4 regions of the Micromonospora vinacea genome follow, and region 1 is predicted to be linked to each of the others. Evidence: riboswitches for the same ligand, from Rfam matches in the RefSeq annotation. Region 1 holds a riboswitch; each other region holds the start of a gene.
What was found. A riboswitch is a leader RNA that binds a small molecule or an ion and turns the genes downstream of it on or off. The one in region 1 is predicted to bind cyclic di-AMP.
Positions count from the first base shown of each region.

Region 1 (3,446 bases):
CCGACTACTGCTCGCTGCCGGTGGCCGAGGGCCTGCTGCGCCGACTGGTGGAGCGCGGCGCGACGGTGATCCTGCGGGCCCACCCGTACACCGCGCAGAACCCGGCATCGGCCCGCCAGTTGGGCCGCCTGACCGAACTGCTCGTCGCCGACCGGGCCCGCACCGGCCGCCAGCACGTGGTCGGCGCGGCAGCCCGGGAGCTGAGCCTGACCGAGTGCGTCAACTCCGCCGACGCGCTGGTCTCCGACGTGTCCGGCGTGATCTCCGACTTCCTCTACTCCGGCAAGCCGTACGCGGTCACCGACATGGGCGACGAGGGCGACCGGTTCGTGGAGCGGTTCCCGCTGGCCGGATCGGGTTACGTGCTGCGCCGGGACATGTCCAACGTGGACGAGGTGCTGACCGCGCTGCTGGACACCGACCCGCTGGCCGAGGCCCGCTGGGCCACCCGCCGCCGCTACCTGGGTGACTTCCCGGCCGAGTCGTACGCCGAGGCGTTCCTGACCGCCGCCCGCCGGGAGCTGACGCCCGCCGAGACACTGACCGCCTCCGCACCGGCGTAGCCGCTCAGCGGTAGGGGTCGAGCAGCGCCAGCACCGCCGCCGGGTCCTCCACGTGCGCGTTGTGCCCGAGGCCGGGCAGCGTGGCGACCGGTACGCCGTACTCCTTGAGTTGTTCGTCGGTGACCATCGGGTCCTTCTCCCCGCGCGCCAGCACCACCGGTACGTCGGTCGCCGCCAGCAGCGCGGCCAGGTCGGGCTCGCCGACGGCGAAGGCGGTCGGGTCCATGGCGAGGCGCCACCGGCCGTCGACCTGGCGCAGCCCGGCGTCCACCACCGGGTGGTCCGGTGAGACCAGGCCGGCCAGCCCGGCGACGCGCAGGTAGCGGCGAGCCGCCTCGGTGCGGCTGGCGAACCAGCTCACCGGTCGGGCGGCGACCTCGGCGGCGCGGGTCAGCTCGGCGGGTGACCAGAGCGCCTTGATGCCCAGCCCGACCACCGCGTCCACCGGCGTTCCGGCGTCGCGGGCGGCCAGCGCCAGGCCGACCACGCCACCCAGCGAGTGCCCGAGCACGACCAGCCGGTCGTCGGGGGCGAGGGCCTGCGCGATCTGTTGGGCGAAGCCCGCGAAGGAGTACGACGGCAGCGGCGGCGCCCAGCCGTGTCCGGCGAGGTCCGGTGCAAGCCACCGCCCGGGCCAGTGCTGCTCGAGGTACGGCGCCCAGGGCAACCACACGTCCCCGGTCGCCCCCATGCCGTGCAGCAGCAGCAGGACCGGCCTACGGCCGGCGTGACCACCCGATTTCTCCACCACGGCCGCAGTCTCCCACGGTTCACGGCCCGGTACGAGAGCCGTCGATGGCGTTACCCGGGCCCGCGCGGACAAAGACCGCGGGCGCCGGCTCCTTGTGGGAGACGGCGCCCGCGGCGGTCAGCGTGCCCGGGTCAGGCGGAGTAGCCCCGGCTGGTGATCCAGTTGGCCAGGTCGATCGTGGTGATCCAGTACGACGGGTCGGCCGGGTTCGCCGAGTCGGCGATCCGCACGGTGCGACCGTTGTCCTTGTAGCCCACGACGGCGATGTAGTGCCCGCCGCCGTAGGAGTGCCAGCCACCGTCGGTGTCGGTGGCGTCCCCGACGACGTTGGCCACCACGCCACGGCCGTCGGTGATGGCCTTCACCACGTCGGCCTGGAGCCGGTCCATCTGTGCCGGGCTGGGCGAGCCGGGGAACATCCGGGTCCGGTACGGGGAGCCCTTCACCTCGGCGTTCAGCACCCGGGTGGTGTCCTCGGCCGAGTTGGTGCCCATCTCGGTGGTGCCCAGCTCGGCGCCGAGCTCCTCCTGGGTGCGGTCGATGCCGGCGGCGCTGAGCGCGTTGCGGGTGGCCGCCGGGCCGCAGTTGTAGTAGGTGTTCTGCGCCTCGTAGTCGTAGTCCAGCACCTTGGTCGCGGGCGGCTTCGGCCGCTCCGGCTTCCGGGTCAGGTCCGGGTTGCTGCTGGCCTTTGCGGCGGGTGACGCGGTGCTGGTGGCCGGGGCGGCAGTGGTCGGCGCGGTGCCGGCCGAGGGGGACGCGTCCCGGGCCTCGCCACGGGAGGCGGCGACGTCGCTGCGCATCTCGGCGACAGTGGTCGCGGTGCGCTGGCCGGCCGGGGCGTCGTCGGCCGTGGTGAGCAGGGCGCCGGTGGTGGTGGCGATGGCGAGGGCCGCGGCGGAGGCGGCGACGATCTGGTACGGGCGCTCGGTGACGAGGCGACGGAGCTGACGCTTCACTGTGTGCTTCACGGGGTCCTCCACGGATCGGGGGGAGAGCGGCACACCGGGGCCGGACCGGTATCCGGGCAGGCGCCAGCGCGCGGACCGTGGTCCGCGGATGGTGAACCGCTCAGGGGAACGCCCGGCGCGGCCGGGCGGGAAAGGCGATGACCCGGGGGGGTCAGCTCACCGTCACTGGACGAGTGAGCGGGTGCACCGCCGCGCCGTGGAGGCGAGGGAACAACCGAGGGGTGGAAAGGTGCTGCACGAGGATGGGACTCCTTCCGACACCGCCTACCGGGTTAGCTGACGGATTCGGGCGGGAAGATCGCCCTACCGCGGGCCGTGGCTCGCGGATTCACCCCGGACTTACTGGTGGGTCCCCGGTTCGTTGATCACGATTAAGCGGGTCGGTGCGGCGTCGCGTCTTGCGATCGGTTACCGCACCGGACGGGACGACACTACTGGCCGCTTCACGCCCTGCCAAGCCAGGTTCACCTGCGTAAACCTCAATTGGCGCGACAATTTCTGCGCGTATTGCCGATGATGTGACTCGATGGGACAACCGGTTACGGTGACGCCTGCGGTCGACAACCGGACAGGCCGCGAAGAAGGCGACCATAATCGCGGGAACAATGCCGCCGATCGCGCCGACCGTCCGATTCCGCTATTGGGTGACCGGCCTCACATCACGGATCGGGCTCAACTCACCCGGGCCGGGCGCCACCGTGCCACGACGGCGGGTCGCATCGCATCGGCCACCGACCGGCGAGCGGGCACCGGGGTCGGACGCAGCCGGGCCGCCGCCGCGTACGCCTCCTCGGCGAGGGTACGGGCCGACTCGGCGGCCAACTCCGCGTCGCGCCAGGCGGCCCGCTCACGGCCGGCAGCCACCTGGTAGTCGGCCAGCCGCGCGTCCCGGACCACCCGGCTGATCAACACCTCCTGCTCGACAGGGTGTCGCCGGGGATCCCAGCCACGGCGGTGCCCGAAAACGTCGCTGAGCTGGGCCATGGTCAGGTCGCCCCGCCAGTACGCCGCCATCGCCGCGCGGTGCAGAAAGCGTTCCCGGGCGGCGTACTCGGCGGGGGTGTGCGGGGTCTGCGGGGTGGGCAACACCCCGGCCCCGGCGAAGCGACGCGCTGCGGTGTCCGCCTCGTCGTACCCGGTCCAGGCCCGCTCCAATTGCTCCTG
Region 1 covers NZ_JADOTY010000001.1:4,122,228-4,125,673, reverse strand. Annotated here, with positions in the region: gene IW249_RS19530 (CDP-glycerol glycerophosphotransferase family protein) at 1-563, shown strand, start outside; gene IW249_RS19525 (alpha/beta hydrolase) at 568-1,314, opposite strand; gene IW249_RS19520 (C39 family peptidase) at 1,446-2,294, opposite strand; cyclic di-AMP (ydaO/yuaA leader) riboswitch at 2,529-2,670, opposite strand; gene IW249_RS19515 (hypothetical protein) at 2,955-3,446, opposite strand, start outside.

Region 2 (3,446 bases), 3.8 Mb from region 1:
ACACATAGCGATGTGAGCATACATTTGACCGGGTCCCGACCAGCGGCGGAAGGTGGTTCTCGTGGGCGCAGGTCATGACCACCACCATGGGTCCGTCGCCAATGCCGCACACCAGCACCGAGGTCGACTCTGGGCGGCGTTCGGGCTGCTCGCCACCCTGATGGTGGTCGAGGCGGTGGTCGCCCTGCACACCGGCTCACTCGCCCTGCTCTCCGACGCCGGGCACATGTTCACCGACGTGCTCGGCATCGGGATGGCGCTCGCCGCGATCACGGCGACCCGGCGGGCCACCGGCGACCCGCAGCGCACCTTCGGGCTCTACCGGCTCGAGGTGCTCGCCGCGCTGGCCAACGCCGTCCTGCTCTCCGGCGTGGCGATCTACGTGGTGATCGAGGCGATCCGCCGTTTCGGCGACCCGCACCAGGTCATCGCCGGCCCGATGCTCGCGGTGGCAGTGCTCGGCCTGCTCGCGAACGTCGCCGCCTTCGCCCTGCTGCGCGCCGGGGCCCGGGAGAGCATCAACCTCCAGGGCGCCTACCTGGAGGTGGTCGGCGACCTGCTCGGCTCGCTCGGCGTCATCGGCGCGGCCCTGCTCATCACCGTCACCGACTGGTGGTGGGCAGATCCCCTGGTCGCGGTCGCCATCGGCGTATTCATCCTGCCGCGCACCTGGCGGCTGGCCCGCGCCGCCATCCGCATCCTGGTGCAGGCCGCCCCGGAGCACCTCCAGGTGACCGCCGTGCACGACCGACTGGCCGCCGTCCCGGGTGTCGTCGAGGTGCACGACCTGCACGTCTGGACGCTCACCTCGGGCATGGAGGTGGCCTCCGCACACCTGACCATGGCACCCGGCGCGGAGGTCGGCGCGGTGCTCACCGCGGCGCGTACCGCCCTGCACGACGACTTCCGCATCGAGCACGCGACGTTGCAGATCGAGCCGGGCGCCGCCTCCGGAGCGTGCGGCTCCATCGAGTGGTGAGGGCTTTTCGGAGCCTTCCTCCGCTCTTGCCGTAATTTTCCGTGGTGACGCACGCACCGTCCGTCACATTGGCTGCAGCCGCCCCACCGGCACCGGTAGGCTCGGTCCCGGCCTCCACCAGGCGGCGCCTTCCCGGCGCCGGTGGCGGCCGCCGCCTAATCGCCCAAGCGGGCGAACCGGGGAACCATGTTCCTGGGGTGTATCCGCGTCAGCGGTAGGGATCTTCCGTCCCGAACCCGTCAGCTAACCCGGTCGGCGGCTGACGGAAGGACATGCGCAGTGGCACCAGCACGACCACCCGCCGCCCGACTGGCGGCCCTGATCGTCGCGATGTTCACCCTCGGCGTCGCGCTCCCGGCCGGCACCGCCTCGGCCGCTCCCCCGACCGGCCTGCGGGCCGCCGCACCCGACTCAGACGAGGAGGGCGGCACCCCTGCGTTGCGCGCCCAACTCGAGGCCGCCAGCAAGGGCTACCTGGACGCGAAGCGCGCCCTGGACACCTCAGTGAAACGGCAACAGCAGCTCGCCACCCAACTGAAGACCATCGAGGTCGAGATCGGCCAGCGCAACGGCAAGGTCGGCGAGATCGCCGAGGTGGCGTACCGCACCGGCCGGCTCGGCGCGATGTCGGCGCTGCTCAACAGCAACACCCCGGAAGGCTTCATGGACCGGGCCGCCGCGCTGGACGCGGTGGCCGCCAACGAGGACCGGGTGCTTCGCGACCTGCTCGACAGCAAGGACAAGGCCAACCGCACCCGGGTGGCCCTGGACGGCGAGATCAACGAACAGCGCAAGCAGGTCGCGGTGATGGCCAAGCGCAAGGACCAGGCCGAACGGGCCCTGACCGTGGCCACCACGCCCAAGCCGCAGACCACCGCCGACGCCGGCTCCAACCGGGGCACCTCCAGCGCCAACGCGAAGGCCGCGCCGCGCAACTCCGACGGCTCCTGGCCCTCCGAGTCGTGCAGCGTCAACGACCCCACGCCGGCCAACGGCTGCATCACCCCGCGCACCCTGCACGCGCTCAACCAGGCCAAGTCCGCGGGCTTCACCCGGTACGTCTCGTGCCACCGCCCCAGCGGCTCCGGTGAGCACCCGAAGGGCCGGGCCTGCGACTTCGCCGCGCAGAAGAACGGCTTCGGCGGAAACGCCACCGGCGGCGACAAGACGTACGGCAACAACCTGGCCGCGTACTTCATCCGCAACGCCGACCGGCTCGCCGTGCTCTACGTGATCTGGTACAGGCAGATCTGGCTGCCCAGCAGCGGGTGGAAGTCGTACAGCGGGGCGCACGGCACCCCGTCCACCGACCACACCAACCACGTGCACCTGTCGGTCTACTGACCCACGCGTCGTGATGCCTGTGAGCCACCGGGACGGCTCACAGGCATCACGCGTGTCCGGGGCCGGGCTACGTCGCCGGGCGTACCCCTGATGTCGTCGCTCGTCGGACGACCCGGCCGGGGCCGGCGGGCAGCATCGGCGTATGCCTCGGATCCGACCCGCCACCCGCAAGGCGCTGCTCACCCTGCACCTCGTCACCTCGCTCGGCTGGCTGGGCGCCGACCTGGTGCTACTCACCCTCGGCATCGCCGTGCAGCGGGGCGCCGACCCGGCGGTGGTCTATCCGGTCACGGCCCTGGTCGGGACGCTGCTGTTCGCGCCGCTGAGCGTCCTGGTCTGGCTGATCGGAGTCGCCAGCTCGCTGCTCACCCCGTGGGGCCTGCTGCGCCACCGGTGGGTGCTGGTCAAGCTGGTGCTCACCACTGTGATGGTCGGGCTGGTGCTGTTCCTGCTCACCCCCAACCTGCGCCACGCCGGAGCGGTCGGCGCCGCCCTGCCCGCACGCGATCGCGCCGATCTGGTCATCGCGCCGGCGGTGTCGACCAGCCTGATGATCATCGCGACGGTGCTGTCCACCTACAAGCCGTGGGGCCGGCGTCCCGCCGCCCGAACCACCCGCACGAACCGCGCTCGCGCCGAAACCACAACCTAGGTGCCTCCGCCCGCAGTACGCGCCAAGGCCACGGCCTGTCCTGCGCCGCGATCTTGCACTTGCTGTCCCGACAAAGGGGGCATCTCACCGATATCGACAACCGGAACTGCAAGATCGACGAAGCGGGTGCGCGAGCCTCGGGGCGCCGGGTTCAGGTGGGCGGCGGGTTGCCGGTGCGGTCGAGGGCCGCGCCCAGCCGGGTGGCGAGGGCCAGGTGAGCGGCTTGCGCCTGGCGGAACGCGTAGCGGAACAGTGGCGTCGGCGCGGTCAGGGTGATCTCGACGTCGATGCGGACCAGGCCGTCCGGCTCGGCGCGTAGTCGGGTGTGGTTGCGCACGGTGGTGGCGGGCCACTGGCGGGCCACCATGACGATCTCGTCGGCCTCGCTGATCAGCACGTCCGCGTGGTAGGTGGTCCGAAAGCGCAGCGGACCGGCCGCCAACCGGTCGTTGATCGTGTAACTGGCCTGGG
Region 2 covers NZ_JADOTY010000001.1:301,487-304,932, forward strand. Annotated here, with positions in the region: gene IW249_RS01445 (cation diffusion facilitator family transporter) at 62-979, shown strand; cyclic di-AMP (ydaO/yuaA leader) riboswitch at 1,122-1,253, shown strand; gene IW249_RS01450 (coiled-coil domain-containing protein) at 1,259-2,323, shown strand; gene IW249_RS01455 (hypothetical protein) at 2,466-2,975, shown strand; gene IW249_RS01460 (SRPBCC family protein) at 3,127-3,446, opposite strand, start outside.
Region 2: it holds a riboswitch for cyclic di-AMP, as region 1 does, so the genes downstream of both, IW249_RS01450 (coiled-coil domain-containing protein) here and IW249_RS19520 (C39 family peptidase) in region 1, are expected to answer to the same signal.

Region 3 (3,446 bases), 1.6 Mb from region 1:
GTGGCTGGCGGTGGTCTTCGCGGCCGCGATCGTCGCGTTCGGTCGATGGCGAGGCCTGGCCGCGCTCGCCGGGCTGGCCGCCAGCTTCGCAATCCTGCTCACCTTCGTGCTGCCGGGCATCGGCGCCGGCCGGTCACCACTGCTGGTGGCGGTGGTCGGCGCGGCCCTGATCATGTTCGTGGTGCTCTATCTGACGCACGGCGTCACCGCACAGACGTCGGTCGCGGTGCTCGGCACCCTGGGCAGTCTGGTGCTGACCGGCGTGCTCGCCACCATCGCCACGGCAGCGACCCACCTCACCGGTTTCGGCAGTGAAGACGCCACCACCCTGTCGATGTTCCAGGGCGACGTGGACCTGCACGGCCTGCTGCTCGCGGGGATCATCATCGGGTCGCTCGGGGTGCTCGACGACGTCACTGTCACCCAGGCGGCCACCGTCACCGAACTGGCGAACGCCAACCCCGGGCTGACCCGGTTGCAGCTGTACCGGGCGGCCACCCGGGTCGGCCGCGCGCACATCGCCTCCACTGTCAACACCATCGTGCTGGCGTACGCGGGCGCGTCGCTACCCCTGCTGCTCCTGCTCACCGCCGACGCACGGCCGATCGGGCAGATCCTCACCAGTGAGTTCCTCGCGCAGGAGATCGTCCGCAGCGCGGTCGCCACCCTCGGTCTGATCGCCGCCGTACCGCTGACCACCGGGCTGGCCGCCGTGGTGGCCGCCGCCGGACGCAGCGATGCCCCACCGTCCACCGACGCTCCCTCGCCCCGGCCCCAGCCGGACCGCACGGAGGCACTTGCCGCACTCAGCTCACCGCGGACGACCGGCTCCGACGAGCCGGACCGGACGCGGACCACACCCCCATCCGAGGCCACCGACCGGTGGCCGGAGTCGAACAGGAGCACGGATACGGCATGGTGACACTCCTCAGCGTGACCAGATCGGGCACCCACCCTGAGAACCGCGTCACTGGTCACTCAACGCTATGGCGAAATGACGCTTTTGGTCGGCATCCAGGCGTAGCTCACCCGGTCGACTCTCGGGTAACCTCGCTGCCGGTTACCGATGAAGGCGCGAAGCGGCGCCTGCGGTGCCACCGCCCAATCGCCAGCCGGCGAGCCGGGGACCCAGGTATCTGGGGTGAATCCGCGTCAGCGGTAGGGGCCGCTTCCGCCCCGAACCCGTCAGCTAACCCGGTCGGCGGTCGACGGAAGGGAACATTGTGACGGCACCCCTACGCCGCTGGTTGACACCCGTGGTGGCCGTGATCGCCGCACTGACAGTGCTCGCCGGGCCGCTCCCGGCACACGCCGCCCCGACGAACCCCACACCGTCCGGGCACGAGGAGGACGGCGAGCCCAAGCTGCTCAACGACGTCATCGAGCAGGCCAACCGCGACTACTCCGCCGCCAAGTCCAAGCTGGACAAGTCCAAGAAGCGGCAGAGCGAGCTGGCGGCAGAGGTCAACCGGGCCAAGGCCGACCTCGACGCGTTGGCCCCGCAGGTCGGGCAGATCGCCGCCCAGGCGTACCGGACCGGCCGGATCGGCGCGGTCGCCATGCTGCTGGAGAGCGACGCTCCCGACTCGTTCGTCCAGCGCGCCGGGATGCTCGACGAGATCAACATGGTCAACGAGAAGAAGCTCTCCGAGGTCAACGAGGTGAAGGCCCGCGCCGAGCAGGCCAAACTGGCCCTCGACACCGAGGTCCGCGAGCAGCAGAAGCAGACCGCCCTGATGGCGAAGCGCAAGAGCGAGGCCGACAAGGCGCTCTCCCTCGTCGGCGGCAAGGGTTTCACCGGCGGCCTGGTGGATGCCACCTCCAAGGTCGCGAAGATCGGCCCGGGTCGCACGGCCGACGGTGACTGGAAGCCCCAGTCGTGCAGCGAGAACGACCCCACCACGTCCGGCTGCGTCACGCCGCGCACGCTGCACGCGTACAAGGAGGTCAAGGCGGCCGGCTTCAACCGGTTCGTCGGCTGCTACCGCCCCGGCGGGCCGTGGGAGCACCCGAAGGGCCGCGCCTGCGACTGGTCGCTACAGAAGAGCGGGTTCTCCCCGTGGCACAACAACGACACCCGGACGTACGGCAACAACGTCGCCGCGTTCCTCATCCGTAACGCCGACCGGCTCGGCATCTACTACGTGATCTGGAACCGGCAGATCTGGTTCCCGGCCACCGGCTGGAGTTCGTACAGCGGGCCGTCGAACCACACCGACCACGTCCACATGTCGTTGCTCTGACCCGCACGATCCCCGTCGAGGGCCGTTCCGCGTGACGCGGAGCGGCCCTCGACGCGTCAGACGGTGGCGGGCGCGGTCGCGTCGGTCGACCCGGCCGGGCTGTCCAGCGTCGCGAAGCCGGCCGGCATGGCGGCCACCGGGCGCACCGCTCCGGCGGCCAGCCGGTAGGACACCCCCACCACCGCGCATCGCCCCCGCGCCACCTCGTCGGCCAGCACCGGGGACTGCCCGAGCAACGTCTCGACGGTCTGGGCGATGTGGATGTCGACGATGCCGTCGATGTCGTCCACGCCCTCGGCCTGGGCCCGGCGCAGGCTGGGCAGCACGGCGTCGACCACCGCGCGCAGATGGCCACTGGGTGCGGTACCCGTCGCGACGGACTCCCGGGCCGCCTGCACCGCACCGCACGAGTCGTGGCCGAGCACCACCACAAGCGGAGTGCCGAGCACTGTCACCGCGTACTCGACGCTGCCGAGCACCTCGGGACCGGCGGTGTGCCCGGCCGTGCGAACAACGAACAGGTCGCCCAGCCCCCGGTCGAAGATGATCTCGGCAGCCAGCCGGGAGTCGGAGCAGCCGACGATCACCGCGAACGGGTGCTGCCCGTCGGCCACGGCGGCCCGGTGCCCGGCATCCTGGTTGGGGTGGCGTGGAGCACCGTCGACGAAGCGCCGGTTGCCGGCGATCAGTTCGGCGTACGCCCGGGTCGGCTCGCTGAGCGCGGACGCCCGGTCGGTGGTCCGCTGCGGACCCGGCTGACCACCGACGCTCCCGGTTTGACTCATCCCGCACCTCGTCTCGACGCATCTGACCTGGTCAAGCCGGCTTTCCGCCGGCCGGGCGGCGGGCGCTGGCTCGGGCTCCACCGTCACACGCACGGTAAGATGCGTCAAGGGATGCGTGATTTAGATTTCATACGTTGACTTTGGCCACCCCCTGGGCAACCTTCCCGTGGCAGGGCCGGCAAGACTCTCGCGAAGGCAGGCGGACATCCGGAAGGGCGGTTCCACGATGGCGAGCACGGTGACGGGCGACACCGGCAGCGGGCGGAACTGGACGTTCCTCACCAATCACGGGCACGTCCTGCTGGCCATCGCCCGCGATCCGACGGCCCGGCTGCGCGACGTCGCGGCCGAGGTCGGCGTGACCGAACGGGCCGCGCAGGCGATCGTCGCCGACCTGGAGGCGGGCGGTTACCTGCAC
Region 3 covers NZ_JADOTY010000001.1:2,492,497-2,495,942, reverse strand. Annotated here, with positions in the region: gene IW249_RS12010 (YibE/F family protein) at 1-922, shown strand, start outside; cyclic di-AMP (ydaO/yuaA leader) riboswitch at 1,089-1,219, shown strand; gene IW249_RS12005 (coiled-coil domain-containing protein) at 1,224-2,243, shown strand; gene IW249_RS12000 (carbonic anhydrase) at 2,300-3,028, opposite strand; gene IW249_RS11995 (helix-turn-helix transcriptional regulator) at 3,255-3,446, shown strand, end outside.
Region 3: it holds a riboswitch for cyclic di-AMP, as region 1 does, so the genes downstream of both, IW249_RS12005 (coiled-coil domain-containing protein) here and IW249_RS19520 (C39 family peptidase) in region 1, are expected to answer to the same signal.

Region 4 (3,446 bases), 2.1 Mb from region 1:
ATAGCCGAAGCCCGGCCCGTATTGCTGGAGGAGAACGCGGATCCCGTCGGCGAGTCGGGGCTCGTCGGCGGCGAATTCGGACCAGGAAGCCATGTGGGCATTCTATCGAACAAATGTACGAGCAGCGACCTCGACTCGCTGGTCACCGGCACCGAATCCGGCCACTTCCGCCGGCGCGGCTATGGTGGTCCGATGCTGCTCTCCGACCGCGACCTGGTCTCCGAGATCAAGGCCGGCACGCTGGGCCTGGAGCCGTTCGAGCCCACCCTGGTGCAACCGTCCAGCATCGACGTCCGACTCGACCGGCTGTTCCGGGTCTTCAACAACCACCTCTACACCCACATCGATCCCGCCATGCAGCAGGACGACCTGACGTCGGTGGTCGAGGTCCCCGATGGCGAGCCGTTCGTGCTGCACCCGGGGGAGTTCGTGCTCGCCTCGACGCTGGAGGTCATCTCGCTGGGTGACCAGCTCGCCGGCCGACTGGAGGGCAAGAGCTCCCTGGGCCGGCTCGGGCTGCTCACGCACTCCACAGCCGGTTTCATCGACCCGGGCTTCTCCGGTCACGTCACGCTGGAACTCTCGAACGTGGCGAACCTGCCGATCACCCTCTGGCCGGGCATGAAGATCGGGCAGCTCTGCATCTTCCGGCTCTCCTCGCCGGCCGAGCACCCGTACGGCTCGGTTGTCTACGGCTCGCGCTACCAGGGCCAGCGGGGGCCGACGCCCAGCCGCGCCTGGCAGCACTGGCGCACCTGGCCAACCCGCTGAGGCTCCGCTGCTAGAACCAGAACGACGAGGGCCCGCCGCGACGTGATCGCGACGGGCCCTCTGGTCACCCCGGGGTCAGCCTGGGCGGCCGTAGCTGTGGATCGGGCCGTCGTCGACCTTCTTCATCTTGACCGGTTGACCGGCCTGCGAGGCGTGCACCACCCAGCCGCCGCCGACGTACATGCCGACGTGGTGGATGTCGCTGTAGTAGAAGACCAGGTCGCCGGGACGCAGGTCGCCCCTGCTGACGTTCTTGGTCACGCGGCTCTGCGCGGCGGCGTTGTGCGGCAGCGACACGCCGGCCTTCGCCCAGGCGGCCAGCATCAGCCCGGAGCAGTCGTACGAGTTCGGACCCTCGGCACCCCAGACGTAGGGCTTGCCGATCTGCGCGCAGGCGAACTTGACAGCGGTGCCCGCGGCGCCGCCGGGGTAGCTACCCGGGCAGGGCGCCGGGCGCAAAGGACCGCCGCCGCCGTTGCCGTACACCTTGAGGCGTAGCTTCTGCAGGCGGTCGATCTCTTCGTTGATCTGCTTCTTCTTCGCCGCCAGCTGGGCCTCGGTGCGGGTCAGCTGGGCCACCATCTCGTCCAGCGGCGCCTTCTGCGCGGCCAGCTGGTCGCGCAGGTCGGCCACCTGGCGTACGTCCTTCTGCTGGTTGTGCGCGAAGCGGTCGAGCATTTCGAGCTGGCCGACCACCTCGCTCGGCGACCGGCTGCCCAGCACCGCGTTGACTGTCGAGACGTTCTCGCCCTTGTAGGCGCGTACGGCCAGCGCGCTGACCTTGTCCATCGCGGCGTCGACCTGGCGCTCCAGCGGGGTGATCCGGGCGGCCAGCGCGTCGGCCTGCTTGCGCTTCGCGGCGAGGTCGGTGCGGGTGGCGTTGTGCCGTTCGATGATCGGTTCGAGCTTGTTCCAGTCGGCGTCGATCTGGCGCTCGATCTCGGCGACGGACGGGTCAGCGTGGGCCGCCGTGGCACTGCCGGTCAGAACGACGGCGACGCCGGCCAGCGCGGCGAGTGCGGTAGTGAAGCGGGACCAGCGTGGGCGCGGCACGATCGACGGCGGGCCGGCTGATGCCGACCGCTCGGACGACGGCCGCGGGGCATGGAGTGCCACCGGGGTTCCGTACTCCTTCTTCCTGACCGCCTACCGGGTTAGCTGACGGGTTCGGGCGGGAAGTCGGCGCCCTACCGCAGTGGTTGCGGATTCACCCCGAGGGACCTGGGTCCCCGGTTCGCTCGGAAACGACTCGGCGGTGTCGGTCCGTTACCGCCCGGGCTGGGCGGAGCTGCTGTCGGGCCGACAAATGACCAGAGTAGAGACGCTCGTTACCGATCCGCAACCCGTGCGGCCGTGACACTCCGTACCGATTGGACGAGGTCACCGACCGTGTGTGAAGAATTCTTTCCGCAGGCTTCGATAGATGGAAAGGTATTGACGCAACCTCCCGGACGGCGCGATGGTGACCTGACCTCACTCCGCGAGAATCTAGGGGGTTCGATGCACCATCCAACCCTGTCGACCGGCTGGCGTGCACTGCTCGCCGCCACCGTGGTCGCCGCCGCGACCACTGTGCCACTCTCCGTCGGCCCGGCCGCCGCCGCGCCCACCACCGACCGCCAGCAGCAGTACGCCACCGCGGCCAGCGAGTACGGCGTGCCGGCCGTCGTGCTGCTCGGCGTCTCCTACCTGGAGTCGCGCTGGGACACCAACGCCGGCACACCGAGCACCAGTGGCGGCTACGGCCCGATGCACCTGACCGACGCCCGGCACGTGGCCGCCCTACCCGGGCGCGGTCACCACGACGCCGGTGCCGAGGACCCACGCGGTGACGACTCCCGGCCCGCCCGGGTGCCCGCGCCCCGGCCGGTCGAGGCGCCCGCCCCGTCCACCGCCGCGTTGCAGACCGTGGACGCCGCCGCCGCGCTGACCGGCGCCGCCCCCGAGGCACTGCGCACCGACGTGGGCCTCAACATCCGTGGCGGGGCCGCGCTGCTGGGCGCGTACCAGAGGGATCTGGGCGCGCCGGTCGGCGCCGGCACCGACCCGGCGGCCTGGTACGGCGCGGTGGCCCGCTACTCGGGCGCGGACAGCGCCGACGCCGCAGCGGCCTTCGCCGACGAGGTCTTCACCACCATCGGCGCGGGCCAGTCCCGGGTGACCGACGACGGCCAGCGGGTCAGCCTGCCGGCCCGCGCGGTACGGCCCGAACGTTCCTGGTTGGACCGGCTGGGCCTGCGCCGGCTGGCCCGCCCGGACGGGGTGGAGTGCCCGCACACCATCTCCTGCGAGTGGATCCCGGCACCCTACGAGGCGTTCGGTGACGGGGACTACGGCAACCACGACCTCTCCGACCGGCCCGCGCGGCAGAAGATCGAGTACATCGTCATCCACGACACCGAGGCGAGTTGGGCGACGACCCTGCAACTCGTCCAGGATCCGACCTACGTGAGCTGGCACTATTCGCTGCGCTCGGTCGACGGGCACATCGCCCAGCACGTGAAGACCAAGGACGTCGGCTGGCACGCCGGCAACTGGTACGTCAACGCGAAGTCGATCGGGCTGGAACACGAGGGCTTCGCGGCGCAGGGCACCTGGTACACCGAGGCGATGTACCGGACCTCGGCGAAGCTGGTCCGGCACCTGGCGCTGCGGCTGGGCATCCCACTGGACCG
Region 4 covers NZ_JADOTY010000001.1:2,016,711-2,020,156, reverse strand. Annotated here, with positions in the region: gene IW249_RS09720 (pyridoxamine 5'-phosphate oxidase family protein) at 1-93, opposite strand, end outside; gene dcd (dCTP deaminase) at 193-771, shown strand; gene IW249_RS34980 (C40 family peptidase) at 847-1,887, opposite strand; cyclic di-AMP (ydaO/yuaA leader) riboswitch at 1,901-2,036, opposite strand; gene IW249_RS09705 (N-acetylmuramoyl-L-alanine amidase) at 2,272-3,446, shown strand, end outside.
Region 4: it holds a riboswitch for cyclic di-AMP, as region 1 does, so the genes downstream of both, IW249_RS34980 (C40 family peptidase) here and IW249_RS19520 (C39 family peptidase) in region 1, are expected to answer to the same signal.